One region of the Xanthomonas sp. F1 genome, then DNA from elsewhere that is predicted to be linked to it. Evidence: predicted binding sites of a transcription regulator. Region 1 holds the regulator's gene; the other holds the start of a gene.
The links. Region 1 encodes FliA, which starts transcription of late flagellar genes. Its sites were predicted from a motif close to TAAAGTTTNNCNNNCNNNGGCCGATAA; they were not measured.
Positions count from the first base shown of each region.

Region 2: GGR71_RS07685 (methyl-accepting chemotaxis protein) is a predicted target of FliA. The motif match lies at 3,849-3,875, and genes of this name have one in related genera.

Region 1 covers NZ_JACHOK010000004.1:209,390-217,059, reverse strand. The annotation lists gene flhF (flagellar biosynthesis protein FlhF) at 1-974, shown strand, start outside; gene GGR71_RS11600 (MinD/ParA family ATP-binding protein) at 961-1,845, shown strand; gene GGR71_RS11595 (RNA polymerase sigma factor FliA) at 1,842-2,591, shown strand; gene cheY (chemotaxis response regulator CheY) at 2,609-3,001, shown strand; gene GGR71_RS11585 (protein phosphatase CheZ) at 3,002-3,613, shown strand; gene GGR71_RS11580 (chemotaxis protein CheA) at 3,618-5,360, shown strand; gene GGR71_RS11575 (flagellar motor protein) at 5,777-6,517, shown strand; gene motD (flagellar motor protein MotD) at 6,525-7,472, shown strand; gene GGR71_RS11565 (ParA family protein) at 7,472-7,670, shown strand, end outside.
Region 2 covers NZ_JACHOK010000002.1:713,725-721,394, forward strand. The annotation lists gene secD (protein translocase subunit SecD) at 1-235, shown strand, start outside; gene secF (protein translocase subunit SecF) at 302-1,267, shown strand; gene GGR71_RS07685 (methyl-accepting chemotaxis protein) at 1,592-3,739, opposite strand; gene GGR71_RS07690 (inositol monophosphatase family protein) at 4,221-5,048, opposite strand; gene GGR71_RS07695 (RNA methyltransferase) at 5,167-5,925, shown strand; gene GGR71_RS07700 (phosphate/phosphite/phosphonate ABC transporter substrate-binding protein) at 6,077-6,994, shown strand; gene GGR71_RS07705 (putative bifunctional diguanylate cyclase/phosphodiesterase) at 6,991-7,670, shown strand, end outside.

The DNA.
Region 1 (7,670 bases):
CGGCCGCTGCCGGAATCCCGGCGGCCGCGCCACTGGCGGCGGTGCCGCCCTTCCCCGCCCCGCAGAACGACGAACAATTGACGCAGCTGCGCGACGAACTGTCGCTGATGCGGCAGATGATCGAGCGCGAGATGAACCGCCTCACCGACGAGCGCCTGCGCGGCTCGCCGGTCCGCGCCCAGGCGCTGGAACTGATGGACGACTACGGCTTCGACAGCGGCATCACCCGCGACGTGGTCATGCAGATCCCCGCCGACCTGGAACTGCACCGCGGTCGCGGGCTGATGCTGGGCCTGCTGTCCAAGCGCCTGCCGATCGCCCCGCTGGACCCGCTCGAGGAAGGCGGCGTGATCGCCCTGATCGGCCCGACCGGTGCCGGCAAGACCACCACCATCGCCAAGCTGGCCTCGCGCTTCCTGGAGCGCCACGCCGCCCGCGACGTGGCCCTGGTCACCACCGACACGGTCCGCGTCGGCGGCCGCGAACAGCTGCACAGCTACGGCCGCCAGCTCGGCATCGCCGTGCACGAGGCCGACAGCGACGCCGCGCTGCAGCAGCTGCTGGAGCGCCTGGCCGACTACAAGCTGGTGCTGATCGACACCGCCGGCATGGGCCAGCGCGACCGCGCCCTGGCCGCCCAGCTGCACTGGCTGCGCGCCTCGCGTGTGGTCCGATCCTTGCTGGTCCTTCCCGCCAATGCCCATTTCTCCGACCTGGACGAGGTGGTGCGCCGGTTCGCCGGCGCCGACCCGCAGGGGGTCATCATGACCAAGTTGGACGAGACCGGGCGGTTCGGCAGTGCCTTGTCGGTGGTCGTGGACCACCGCCTCCCCATCACCTGGGTGACCGATGGACAGCGTGTGCCGGACGACCTGCACCGCGCCAACGCCGCCAGCCTGGTATTGCGCCTTGAAGATTTGCGGCGCGCTGCCGATAAGCCCTGTACTCCGGAGCAGACCCATGCCGTCGCGTGACTACGTCAATCTGACCAATGCCTTCCCCCTGTCGGCGACGCGTAGCGAACCGCTGGGTCCGGTGCGCACCATCGCCGTGACCGGCGGCAAGGGCGGCGTGGGCAAGACCAACATCTCGGTGAACCTGTCCATGGCGCTGGCCGACATGGGCAAGCGCACCCTGCTGCTGGACGCCGACCTCGGCCTGGCCAACGTCGACGTGCTGCTGGGGCTGACGCCCAAGTTCACCGTGGCCGACCTGGTCGCCGGGCGCTGCACCCTGGAAGAGGTGCTGATCGACATGCCCAACGGGCTGATGGTGGTGCCCGCCGCCTCCGGCCGCCGCTACATGGCCGAGCTGCCGCCGGCCCAGCACGTGGGCCTGGTCAACGTGTTCTCCGAGCTGCAGCGCGAGCTGGACGTGATGATCGTCGACACCGCCGCGGGCATCACCGACAGCGTGCTGACCTTCTGCCAGGCCGCGCAGGACGCGGTGGTGGTGGTCTGCGACGAGCCGGCCTCGATCACCGACGCCTACGCCCTGATCAAGGTCCTCTCGCGCGAGCGCGGCGTGGACCGGGTGCAGATCGTCGCCAACATGGTCCGCGACCTCAACGAAGGCCGCCTGCTGTACGACAAGCTCAGCCGGGTCTGCGAGAAGTTCCTCGGCGACGTGTCGCTGAACTACCTGGGCTGCGTGCCGCAGGACGACTGGCTGCGCCTGTCGGTGCAGCGCCAGCAGCCGGTGGTCAAGGCCTACCCGTCCAGCCCGTCGGCGCAGGCGATCTCCGAGATCGCCCGTCGCACCGCACGCTGGCAGGCGCCGACCGCCCCACGCGGCAACGTCGAGTTCTTCGTCGAACGCATCATCCAGCGCGGGGTGGCCGCATGAACGCCGCCGCCCACTACCGCGCCGTCCAGCGCAACAGCGCCAACGACTACATCGCCCAGCACTCGGACCTGGTCCGGCGCATCGCCCACCACCTGGCCGCGCGGCTGCCGGCCAGCGTCGAGATCGACGACCTGATCCAGGCCGGCATGATCGGCCTGATCGAGGCCTCGCGCAGCTACGACGCCGAACAGGGCGCCTCGTTCGAGACCTACGCCTCGATCCGCATCCGCGGCGCGATGATCGACGAGATCCGCCGTGGCGACTGGGTGCCGCGCTCGGTGCACCGCCGCGCCCGCGACGCCGCCTCGGCGATCCGCAAGATCGAACAGAGCACCGGCCGTGCCGCCGCCGCCAACGAAGTGGCCGCGGCGATGGACATGCCGCTTCCCGAATACCTGCGTTTGATGGAAGATGCCGCCCGCGGCCAGGTGCTGAGCCTGGAGTCGCGCATCGAGGACCATGGCGAGCTGGATACCATCGCCAAGGGCGGACCCAATCCGCAGCAGATGCTCGAGCGCAGCGAATTCGGCCGCGAGCTGGGCAAGGCCATCGCGCAGTTGCCCGAACGCGAGCAGTTGGTGCTGTCGCTGTACTACGAGCAGGAATTGAACCTCAAGGAAATCGGCGCGGTACTCGGGGTCAGCGAGTCGCGCGTGTGTCAGATCCATGGCCAGGCCACGGTACGGTTGCGCGGACGCCTGAAGGCGTTCCAAGTCGCCGATGCCGGCCTGGAAGACGAAGAATAGGAACCTAGGAGTCAGTGGTGAACAAGAACATGCGGATTTTGATCGTGGACGATTTCTCGACGATGCGACGCATCGTCAAGAATCTGCTCGGCGATCTGGGCTTCACCAACACCGCCGAGGCCGAAGACGGCAACAGCGCCCTGGCCGCGCTGCGCTCGGCGCCGTTCGAGTTCGTGGTCACCGACTGGAACATGCCGGGCATGACCGGCATCGATCTGCTGCGCAACATCCGCGCCGACGACAAGCTCAAGCACCTGCCGGTGCTGATGGTCACCGCCGAGGCCAAGCGCGAGCAGATCATCGAGGCCGCGCAGTGCGGCGTGAACGGCTACATCATCAAGCCGTTCACCGCGCAGACGCTGCAGGAGAAGCTGGGCAAGATCTTCGAGCGCCTGGGGGCGACCGCCTAAATGGAAGCCACCGCCGAACGTACCGCCCTGATCGAACGCCTGCAAGGCGCGCTGGACGCGCTGGAGAATGGCGACGAGGCCGGCTGGCGCCGGGAAATCGACACCCTCGCCGCCTGGCGGACGCGGCCGATGATGCAGGGCCTGAGCCGGCTCGCGCGCGATCTGGGCCAGGCGCTCGGCGAACTGCCGGTGGTACCCAGCGAGGCCGGCGAACTGGACGACGCCTGCTCGCGCCTGGACCACGTGGTGGAGATGACCGAACAGGCCAGCCACCGCACCCTGGACCTGGCCGAGGAATGCCGCACGCTGGCCAACCAGCTGGCCGCCGGCGGCCTCAGCGGCGACCAGAGCGAGATCCTCGACAAGATCCGCCACAACCTCACCGAGATGGCCCTGGCGCAGAGCTTCCAGGACCTGACCGGGCAGATCATCCGCCGCGTCGCCGGCATCGTGCGCCGCGTGCATGAGGGTTTCGGCGCACTGGGTTTGCCGCCGAAGGAAGAAAACAAGAAGGCCGACGGCGGCCTGGCCGGCCCGGCCCTGCCCGGCCTGGACCGCCACGGCGTGTCGCAGAACGACGCCGACGACCTGCTCTCGGGCCTGGGACTGTAATGCCATGAGCGCCGTACCCGACGACATCGCTGCCGACTTCATCATCGAGGCCCAGGAAATCCTGGACCGGCTCGGCGAGCAGTTGGTGTCGCTGGAGCAGGCGCCCGAGGACAGCGGCCAGCTCAACGCCGTGTTCCGCGGCTTCCATACGCTCAAGGGCGGCGCCGGCTTCCTGGCGATCAACGCCATGGTCGAGCTGTGCCACGCCGCCGAAGAAACCCTGGGCATGGCCCGCGCCGGCCAGGCCATCCTGCAGGCGCGGCACTTCGACGCCGCGCAGCAGTCGCTGGACTACCTGCAGTCGATGCTCGACGCCTTCGGCAGCGGCCAGGAGCCGCCACGCGCGCCGACGGAACTGATCGCGCAGTTCGATGCGCACGGCGACGCCGCCCCGGCGCCGGCCAAGAGCACCGCGCCGGCACCCGCCGCCGTACCGGCCACCGCCGCGGCTGCGGGGGATCTGATCAGCGACGACGAATTCGAGGCGCTGCTGGACCAGTTGCACGGCGATGCGCCGCCGACGGCCACACCGCAGGCGCTGCAGCCGGCGCCGCGCGCGCCCAGCGCCGCGCCCAAGGCCGCCGCCCCGGCCAAGGCCGCCGAACCCGAACACACCGTGCGCGTGGACACCAAGCGCCTGGACGCGATCGTCAACCTGATCGGCGAACTGGTGCTCTCGCGCAACCGCCTCAAGACCCTGCGCGTGCGCCTGCGCGACGAGGAACTGGACCGTGCGGTCAGCAGCCTGGACATCGCCACCGCGCGCCTGCAGTCGGCGGTGATGCGCACGCGCATGCAGCCGGTCGGCAAGGTGTTCTCGCGCTTCCCCAAGGTGGCGCGCGACGTCGCCCGCTCGCTCAACAAGGAAGTGGAGCTGGAGCTGATCGGCGCCGACACCGAACTGGACCGCAACCTGGTCGAGGCGCTGGCCGATCCGCTGGTGCACCTGGTGCGCAACGCGATCGACCACGGCATCGAAGCGCCGGCGCTGCGCGAAGCCACCGGCAAGCCGCGCGGCGGCCACGTGCGCCTGTCGGCGCAGCAGGAAGGCGACTACGTCAGCATCGAGGTGCAGGACGACGGCGCCGGCATCGACCCCGAGCGGCTGCGCGCCAAGGCGCGCGAGAAGGGCCTGATCGATCCCGAGGCCGCCGCCCGCCTCAGCACCGAGGAATGCCTGCACCTGGTGTTCCTGCCCGGCTTCTCGACCAAGTCGGAAGTCACCGACATCTCCGGCCGCGGCGTCGGCATGGACGTGGTGCAGTCGCGCATCCGCGAACTCAGCGGCCAGATCCAGATCCAGTCGGAACTGGGCCGCGGCAGCCGCTTCCTGATCCGCGTGCCGCTGACCCTGGCGATCCTGCCGACCCTGCTGGTGCAGGCCGGTGACACCGTCTATGCGCTGCCGCTGGCGCGCGTGGTGGAAGTGCTGCATGCGCCGCGCCGCTCGCTTGGCTGGTTCGACGGCCGCGCCGTGCTCGACCGGCAATCGCACACCCTGCCCCTGGTGGACCTGCGCCAGTGGCTCAACATCGACGCCCCGCAACTGCCGCTGCTCACCGTGGTGGTGCTGCAGGCCGGCGAATCGCGCATGGGCCTGGTCGTGGACCAGGTCCGCGGCCGCGAGGAAGTGGTGATCAAGCCGCTGCCGCGCTCCCTGCGCGGCCTGCCCGGCTACGCCGGCGCCACCCTCATCGGCGACGGCCGCCTGGCGCTGATCCTGGATGTGGATGGGCTGAAGGCTTGAGAAGCCGGGATTGGGGAATGGGGATTGGGGAATCGTAAGAGCGGGTTTCCTGGCGCCTCCTTTCCTCTGTAGGAGCGGCTTTAGCCGCGACGCGGTAAGGCTGGGATTCGGGAATCGGGATTGGGGAATCGCAAAAGCGGCTCCCCGCCGCATCGCTTCCCTTGTAGGAGCGGCTTCAGCCGCGACGCCATGAAGCCGGAATCGCTGCTTGGCGATAAAGCGCGGCGCTCGGCTCCCTGCCGACACGATCCGAACGATTGTGCAGAGGCAACGCGCCAAGGTCAGCGCGTCGCGGCTGAAGCCGCTCCTACGACACACCGACCAACCCGCCTCGCTCGCGCTCTTGCGACTCCCCAATCCCGAATCCCGAATCCCCAACCCATCAAGTCCCCCGCCCCGTTGCCGATACCTCCTGCATGGACAAGCTCAGTCTCATCGGCCTGCTGTTGGCGATTCTGTCGCTCATCGGCGGCAGCATCCTCAAGGGCGCCGGCATTTCGGCGCTGTGGTCGCCGGCTGCGTTCGTGATCGTGATCGTCGGCACCGTCGCCGCGATCCTGGTGCACACCCCGCCGTCCGTGTTCCGGCGTGCGTTCCAGATCGCCAAGTGGCTCCTGTGGCCGCCGCCGAGCGATCGCCAGGCACTGCTCAAGCAGATCGTGGAATGGAGCAACATCGCCCGCCGCCAGGGCCTGCTCGGCCTGGAGAACCAGGTGCCGCAGCAGCAGGATCCGTTCGTGCGCAAGGGCCTGCAGATGCTGGTGGACGGCGTCGAGCCGGAAGCCATCCGGCACATGCTGGAGATCGACCTGGAAGGCCAGGAACACTGCGACCTGGCTGCGGCCAAGGTGTTCGAGGGCATGGGCATCTACGCGCCGACCCTGGGCATCATCGGCGCAGTGCTGGGCCTGATCGCAGTGATGAAGAACCTGGCCGACCCGAGCAAGCTCGGCCACGGCATCGCCGCCGCGTTCACCGCCACCATCTACGGCATCGCCTCGGCCAACCTGCTGTTCCTGCCGATGGCCGCCAAGCTCAAGAGCGTGATCAAGCACAGCTGCGGCGAGCGCGAAATGATCATCGAAGGGTTGATCGCCATCGCCCAGGGCGAGAACCCGCGCAACATCGAATCGAAACTGGCCGGATTCTTGCATTGAGTTGCCAATGGCCCGCAAGCACTCCCACGACGAGCACGCCAACCACGAGGCATGGGCCATCCCCTATGCCGACCTGATGACGTTGCTGCTCGCTTTCTTCGTGGTGATGTACGCACTGTCCACGATCAACGAAGCCAAGTACCGGGTCATGGCCGACGCCATGAGCGCCGCATTCGGCGGCACCCCGAAGACCCTGCGTCCGGTGCAGGTCGGCGATCAGGCGCTGCAGGGCCAGGGCGGCGATCGCCCGACCCCGATCAAGTCCAGCCCGGCGCTGACCCTGCCCGATCCCAACCGCCTGCCCTCGGGCACCGCGCAGCGCGGCGACGACCTACGCGACGCGCAGCAACTGCGCCGCGCGCAGCGCCAGCTCGACAGCATCGCCGACCGCCTCGGCGCCGCATTGGCGCCGCTGATCCAGAAGAAGCTGATCACCGTGCGCCGCGCCGGGCTGTGGATCGAAGTGGAGATCAACAGCGACATCCTGTTCGGCTCCGGCTCGGCCGCGCTCGACCAGAGCGCGCGTGCCACCCTGGCGGAACTGGCGCAGGTGCTGGCCGGCGTGCCCAACGGGGTGCGCGTGGAGGGCTACACCGACAACACCCCGATCGCGACCTTGCAGTTCCCGTCGAACTGGGAACTGTCGGCGGCGCGCGCGGCCAGCGTGGTCCACCTGTTCGCCGACCAGGGCCTGCAGCCCTCGCGGCTGTCGATGATCGGTTACGGCCAGTTCCGCCCGCGCGCCAGCAACGACACCCCGGCCGGCCGCAACGCCAACCGCCGGGTGGTGCTGGTGATCCTGGCCGATTCCGGCGACAGCACCGATCCGACGCCGTCGGCCACCGACCGTTTGAGTGCCGGCGCCGCGCCGGCCACCCCGACACCCCCCGCCGCGGCGGCCGCCGGCAATGCTGGCAGCCCCCGTGCAGCACCTGCCATTGAAGGAGTCAACTGATGCGCATCTGGGCGATCGCCAACCAGAAAGGTGGCGTGGGCAAGACCACCACCACGCTGGCCCTGGGCCGTGGGCTGGCCATGCTCGGGCACCGTGTGCTGATGCTCGATCTCGATCCGCACGCCTCGCTGACCCGGGCCTTCGACGTGCCCCAGGAACCGCAGCCGCCGGGCGTGCTCGACCTGTTCGCGACCCCGC
Region 2 (7,670 bases), on a different contig from region 1:
GTCGGCGATCGCCGCCGGCTACGAGAAGGCCGGCGGCACCATCCTCGACGCCAACCTCACCGGCCTGATCGTCGGCGTGGCGCTGTATGCGTTCGGTACCGGCCCGCTGAAGGGCTTCGCGCTGACCATGATCATCGGCATCTTCGCCTCGATGTTCACCGCGATCACCGTGTCGCGCGCGCTGGCGGTGCTGATCTACGGCCGTCGCAAGAAGATCAAGTCCGTGGCGATTTGATGCGAGTCCCTCGCAAGAGCCCGCACATCCATGTGCGGGGTCCAAAAAATTGAAGAGCGTGTCTCCATGAAAATCTTCCCGCTTCACCTGATCCCCAACGACACCAAGATCGACTTCATGCGCTGGCGGCACCCGACCCTGGTGCTGATGCTGGTGCTGGCGCTGGCCTCGTTCGCGGTGATCTTCGCCAAGGGCTTCAACTACGCGCTGGAGTTCACCGGCGGCGCGCTGGTGCAGACCAGCTTCCAGAAGCCGGTCGACGTGGACCAGGTGCGCGAGCAACTGGCCAAGGCCGGCTTCGAGAACGCGCAGGTCCAGAACGTCGGCAGCGGCAACGAGGTGGTGATCCGCCTGCAGCCGCAGGGCGAGCACAACAACGAGGACATCACCAAGAACCTCGCCGAGCAGGTGCGCAAGGCGGTGAGCACGCCGCAGAACCCGGCCACGGTCAAGCCGGGCGAGTTCGTCGGCCCGCAGGTCGGCAAGGACTTGGCGCTGAACGGCGTCTACGCCACGGTGTTCATGCTGGTCGGCTTCCTGATCTACATCGCCTTCCGCTTCGAGTGGAAGTTCGCGGTGGTGGCCAGCCTGACCGCGCTGTTCGACCTGCTGGTGACGGTGGCCTACGTGTCGGTGACCGGCCGCGAGTTCGACCTGACCGTGCTGGCCGGCCTGCTGTCGGTGATGGGCTTTGCGATCAACGACATCATCGTGGTGTTCGACCGCGTGCGCGAGAACTTCCGCAGCCTGCGCGTGGAACCGATCGAGGTGCTGAACCGCTCGATCAACCAGACCCTGTCGCGTACGGTGATCACCGCGGTGATGTTCTTCCTGTCGGCGCTGGCGCTGTACCTGTACGGCGGCGAGTCGATGGAAGGCCTGGCGCTGACCCACATGATCGGTGCGGTGATCGTGGTGGTCTCCTCGGTGATCGTGGCGGTGCCGCTGCTGTCGATCGGGCCGTTCCAGGTCACCAAGCAGGACCTGCTGCCGAAGGCCAAGGATGTGGAGGCGCTGGCGCGTCGGCCCTGAGTGGGGCCGGGAGTGGGAATTCGGGAGTGGGGAATCGTAGAAGCGTGATGTCCTGGTCCTGAAACACTCCTCCTGCGAACGAAAAAGCCGCGCGGATGCGCGGCTTTTTCTTTGTGCGGATGAAGGGCAGGCTTCGGGCGGGCAGGGCGATCTGCTCTGCTGTAGGAGCGGCTTCAGCCGCGACGCCTTACCGGTAACGCGTCGAGGCTGAAGCCGCTCCTGCGGCAACGTCGGCCGGGTTGCCGTGCGTGCCCGCATGATGGGACGGGGCCGGCAATGACGGCCCATCCCTTCGTGGCGTGCGTGCCGCGCGGCGCGTCCGCGCTACGCCGCGTTGGCGGTGGCGCGGGCGACCAGGTGCGCCACCGTCGGGTAGGTCTCGCTGCGCACCTGGAACTGGCCGACGATCTCCACCAGGTCGCCGGCCTGCTGTTCCATCGAGCGTGCCGCGGCGGTGGCTTCCTCGACCAGGGCCGCGTTCTGCTGGGTGGTCTCGTCCATCTGGGTGACGGTGTGGTTGACCTGTTCGATGCCGGCCGACTGCTCCTGCGAGGCCGCAGCGATCTCGCCCATGATGTCGGTCACGCGCTGCACCGAGGCCACGATGTCCTGCATCGTGGTGCCGGCCTGGGCGACCAGCGCCGACCCCGCGCTCACGCGCTCGACCGAGTCGTCGATCAGCGCCTTGATTTCCTTGGCCGCGCTGGCCGAGCGCTGGGCGAGGGTGCGCACCTCGCTGGCGACCACCGCGAAGCCTCGGCCCTGTTCGCCGGCGCGCGCGGCTTCGACTGCGGCGTTCAAGGCCAGGATGTTGGTCTGGAAGGCGATGCCGTCGATGACGCCGATGATGTCGGCGATCTTCTTGGACGCCGCTTCGATGCCGTCCATGGTGGTGACCACCTGGCCGACCACCGTGCCGCCCTGCGAGGCCACCGAGGCGGCACCGGCGGCGAGCTGGTTGGCCTGGCGCGCATGTTCGGCGTTCTGCTTCACCGTAGCGGTCAGCTCCTCCATCGATGCGGCGGTCTCTTCTAGGCTGGCGGCCTGCTGCTCGGTGCGGCGCGACAGGTCGTCGTTGCCGCTGGCGATCTCGCCCGCAGCGGTGTCGATGCTCGCCGCAGCCTGCTGGATGCGGCCGACCATGTCGGTCAGCTGCGCGACAGTGGCATTGGCGTCGTCGCGCATCCGCGCGAACACGCCGTGGAAGTCGCCCTGCATGGTCTGGGTCAGGTCGCCGGCGGCGATTGCCCGCAGCAGCTGCGACAGTGCCGCCAGATTGGTCTCGGTGCCGGTCATCATCGTGTTGAGATTGGCGACCATGCCGCGGAAGGCGTGGTGGAAGCGCTGCTCCTCGCCGCGACGGGAGAAGTCGCCCTGCGCAGCGGCGCGCACCAGCAGGTCGATCTCGTGGTTGATCGCGCCGAGATTGCGTTTCACCTTGGCCATGGTCTCGGTCAGGATCGCCATCTCGCCCGGGAACTGTTCCAGGTCGCGGCTCAGGTCGCCTTCGGCGTACTCGCCCATCAGCGTGATCAGCCGCCGCTTGACCGAAATATGGCTGTGCACCAGCGCATTGGTATCGCGCACCATGCGCCCGTAGTCGCCCGGGAAGCGCGCTTCGTCCATGCGGAAGCTGATCTGGCCGGCGGCATGCTGCCGGGCCATCTCGGTCTGCGCCTGGATCACCGTGCGCAGCTCCTCCTGCATCTGCCGCATGTCGTTGAGCAGCGACGGCGCCTGCGTGCGCAGGCGCACGTCCTGCGACAGGTCGCCGCTGGCGATGCGGCGCACCACGTCGGCCGCGTAGGCCGGTTCGCCACCGAGCTGGCGCATCAGGCTGTTGCGGACCAGCAGGCCGAGCAGGATCGCGGCGACGATGCCGATCAGCATGCCGCCGAGGCTGGTCCATTCGCCCGACTGCGCGCGCGCCTTGCTCTCGGCCTTGCGCACCTGCAGCAGGGCGCGTTCGGCGTCCTCGTACTGGCCGATCGTGTCGCGCAATCCGTCCATCTGCTGCTTGCCGACGGTTCGGAATGCGTCCAATTGGGCGTCGTCGCTGTCGGCGGCGGTGGCGCGCATGTGCTCGACCGCCTTGCGCTTGGTCGCCATGAACTGCGCGTAGTCCTGCATCAGGGTTTGCAGGCGCGCCTGCTGCGCCGGATTGTCGGCGGTCAGCTGCTTGGATTCCTGCCACTGCGCGCGGAACTCGCGCTCGCCGAGGTCGAACGGCTCCAGATAGGACTTGTCGCGGGTCAGGGCGAAGCCGCGCGCGCCGCTCTCGATGTTGAGCAGGCTCACCAGCATGCGGTCGCCGAGGGTGATGACCTTGTAGGTATGGGCATCCAGCGCCGCGGCGCTGGTGAACTTGCGGAAGCCGATCAGGCTGGTGATGCCGACCAGCAATAACATGGCGATCACGCCGCAGAAGCCGATTGCCAGGCGTTTGGTGACGGTGAGATGATGGAAGGACACGCGAGATCTCCGAAAGATGCGAGAGAGCGGGCGCCACCGGCTCCATTGCCGCAGGGGCGGCAACGCAGGCGCGGATCAGCGGGGGAAGTTCGGGCAAAAACCCGCATCTGTATCGGCCGCGTTCGGTGGATCTTTAGGGCTGTGTTCTCCGGTCGCATCTGGCGCATCGCACAAGCCATGGCGCGTGCACGAAGCGCCTCGTGTCGCCGTTTTCTACGCAAGCCGCGATCAAGTACAGGTGAAGCGCGCGGCGTGCAATGCGTGAGCGTGGCGTGAGGCGCAGACGCTGTGTCGCTCAACGAGCGCAAGCGGAAATCCTGGAAGCCCATGTCCTCTCGCGATGCGAAAGCGATGCGTGCAAGACCTTCGCTGAAAGGCCTGATCGCGCGGTGCGCGAATGCCGGGCACAAAAAAGCCGCGCAAGTGCGCGGCTTTTTTTGTGCTGAAGTGTCGGCGCCGGCCAGTTGCCCGGCGCGGCCGCTCAGAACTTCGCGTCGAACTCCCCGGCGAAGCCGGTGTTGACGATCAGCTTCTGCAGCGCATCGCCGACCTTGAGGTTGCCGGCGACCACCTGGAACTGCTGCGGGCCGCGGTCGTCGATGCGGCCCAGGGTGCCGCCCTTGAAGTCGGTGACGCGGCCGCCGGCCTCGCGCACCAGCAGCACGCCGGCGGCGATGTCCCAGGCCTTCACCCCGGCCTCGAAGTAGGCGTCGCTGCGGCCGCAGGCGACATAGGCCAGGTCCAGCGCCGCCGAGCCGGTACGGCGGATGTCCTCAGCCTGCACCAGCAGCGCGTCCACGCACTTGAGCTGGGGGCTGGCGCGCTTGCGCTCGCGTGGCGCGAAGCCGGTGTGGACCATGGCGCCATTGAGTTCCTTGCGCTCGCTGACGCGGATGCGGCGGTCGTTGAGCACGGCGCCATTGCCGCGGCTGGCGGTGAACAGCTCGTTGCGGAGCGGATCGAAGATCACCGCGTCGACCGGCTCGCCGTTCTCGACCAGGGCGATCGACACGCAGTAGTGCGGGAAGCCGCGCAGGTAGTTGCTGGTGCCGTCGAGCGGGTCGATCACCCACATGTAGCGGCCGCCGCCCTGCACGCCGCTTTCCTCGCCCATCACGCCGTAATCGGGGTAGGCGCGGCGCAACTCCTTGACGATCACCTTCTCCGCATCGGCATCGACTTCGCTGGCGTAGTCCATGCGGTCCTTCTGCACCACGTTCAGTGCCTCGAGACGGTTGATGTGGCGCAACAGCACGTTGCCGGCGAGGCGGGCGGCCTTGACCATGACGGTGACGGCGGGTTTTTGCATGGCAAGCGCTCCCGAGAAGGCGGAGGTGGGTCTGGAGGAGGAAAAGAGCAGTCCGGCGCCAAGGCCGGCCGCACAGTTTACCATCTACGCCCCCGTTCGCTTCGCCTGCCGTGCCGCCATGACCGATTCCCTCCGTATCCGCTTCGTCCTGGTCGGGACCCAGCATCCCGGCAACATCGGCGCGGCGGCGCGCGCGATGAAGACCATGGGGCTGTCGCGGCTGGTGCTGGTGGCGCCGGAATGCGAACTGGAGACCGAGGCCTACCGGCGTTCGGCCGGGGCCGAGGACCTGCTGCAGCAGGCGCCGGTGCTGCCGGCGCTGGCCGACGCGGTGGCCGATTGCCGGCTGGTGCTGGGCTGCACCGCGCGCAGCCGCCGCGTGTCGCTGGAAGAACTGCTGCCGGCCGATGCCGCGCAGCGCCTGACCGCCGTGAGCGCCGAACCGGCGGAGGTGGCGCTGGTGTTCGGCCGCGAGCGCACCGGCCTGACCAACGAGGAGCTGCAGCTGTGCCACGCGGCCGTGCACATTCCCTCCGATCCGGCGTTCAGCTCGCTCAATCTGGCCGCGGCGGTGCAGGTGCTGGCCTACGAACTGCGCCTGGCGCAGTTGCGCGGTGCCGCCCCTGCGCCCGCGCCGGCAGCGGGCTTCCGCGAGGCCCCGGCCAGCCACGCGCAGGTGGAAGGGCTGTTCGGGCAGTTGGCCGAGACCCTGGACGAGATCGACTTCCACAAGGGGCGTGCGCCCGATTCGGCGATGCGCAAGCTGCGCCGGCTGTTCCTGCGCACAGAGCTGACCGAGCAGGAAGTGCGCCTGTTGCGCGGCGTGCTGTCCGATGCGCAGCGCATGGCGCGGCTCGCCGGACAGGCCGGAAACTAAAGCCGGACAAGGCGCGGAGGCGTCCATCGCGGCACGCGCGCGGAGGCGCGCGCCGAGGGCGGAGCGCGCGCGCGGCAGGCGTCATTCTGTGACGCTGTCACCGGCATGCGCTTTCGGCTAGGCTTTGCAAGGTCTACTTGGGGATCGTGGTTTGTCCAGTTCGCGTTGGCGGGTGGTCGTGGTGTGGCTGGCGCTGGCGATCTGCTGGCCCGCGTCCGTGCACGCGCGGCCCTCGGTCCTGGTGCTGGGGCGCATCAGCGACAATCCCAAGGCCCATTACGAGCAACTCAAGCCACTGCTGGACTACGTGGTGCCGCGCATGCGCGAGGTCGGCATCACGTCCGGGCAGATCCTGATGGCGCGCGACAGCCAGCAGATGAGCAGTTATCTGCGCCGTGGCCGGATCGACTGGGTCACCGAGACCGCCGCCACCGCGATGGCGCTGGAGCAGCGCGGCGGCGCCAAGCCGCTGCTGCTGACCGAGCGCAACGGCGTGCGCGAGTACCACACCGTGTTCTTCGTGCGCCGCGACGGGCCCGTGCACGACCTGGCGGATCTGCAGGGGCGTACCCTGGCCCTGCAGAGCACGCTGTCCACCAGCGCCTACATGGTGCCGATGATGACGCTGTTCGAGCACGGCCTGCACCCGGAGATCCTGCTCTCGAGCAAGGACCAGCCCTCGGCGGAAACGGTTGGCTACGTGTTCGCGCGCTCGGAACTCAACATCGCCGCCTTCGTGCACAAGCACCTGGTGGATGCCGGGGCGTTCAGCAATCTCGATTGGGACGACGAACGACGCATTCCGGCGGCGTTCCGCCGCGATTTCCGGGTGATCTACCGCAGCGAGCCGTATCCGCGTGCGATCGAGATGGTCCGCAGCGACCTGCCGACCGAGGTGGAGACGCGCTTGCGCGAGGTCCTGCTGCACGCCGCCGACGACCCGCAGGGACGCGCGGCGCTGCGCCAGTTCTTCGGGACCTCCGGGTTCTACCCGATCGATCCGGCGTCGCAGAAGCGCCTGGACACCCTGCGCGCCGGCGTGGCGCGGGTGAGGCTGGAAGTGGAATGAAGACCATGCGTTTCGGGTTGCAGGCCAGGTTCCTGCTGGCCATGGGCGTGGCTGCGCTGCTGGTGATGGCGATCCTGGCCCTGCTGCTGGAACGCCAGGCAGCGATGCAGCGCGAGGTGCGCACGCTCAGCGGCAATGCCATCCACAGCCTGTTCGACAGCAGCATGCGCACCCGTGGCGAATCGCTGGCACGGCAGCTGGCCGATTCGCTGGCCAACCCGGTGTACTACTCCGACCTGGATGCGATCGGCACGCAGGTGCGCGGGGCGCTGGGCTATGTCGCGGTGGCCTACGTGCTGGTCTACGACGCCGACGGGCGGCTGATCCACGACGGCAGCGAGGACCTGCTCGGCTACGGCCAGCGCATGCGCGGGCCGATGGCCGATGCCGCGATCCGCGCCCGCGGCCTGCTGGCGCAGGAGTCGCCGGAGTTCCTCGACGTGTCGATGCCGATCATGATCGGCGACCAGCGCGTGGGCGGGGTACGCGTGGGCATGTCCTGGACGCGGGCGCAGGAGTACGAGCGCAAGGCCGGGCAGAACCTCGACCAGCGTCTGGGCGCACTGGGCAAGCGCCATCTCGGCTGGCTGCTGCTGTTGCTGGCCGCCCTCGGCCTGACCGCGGCGATGGTGACGGTCTACGTGCAGCGCACGCTGGTGGCGCCCTTGCGCTGGAT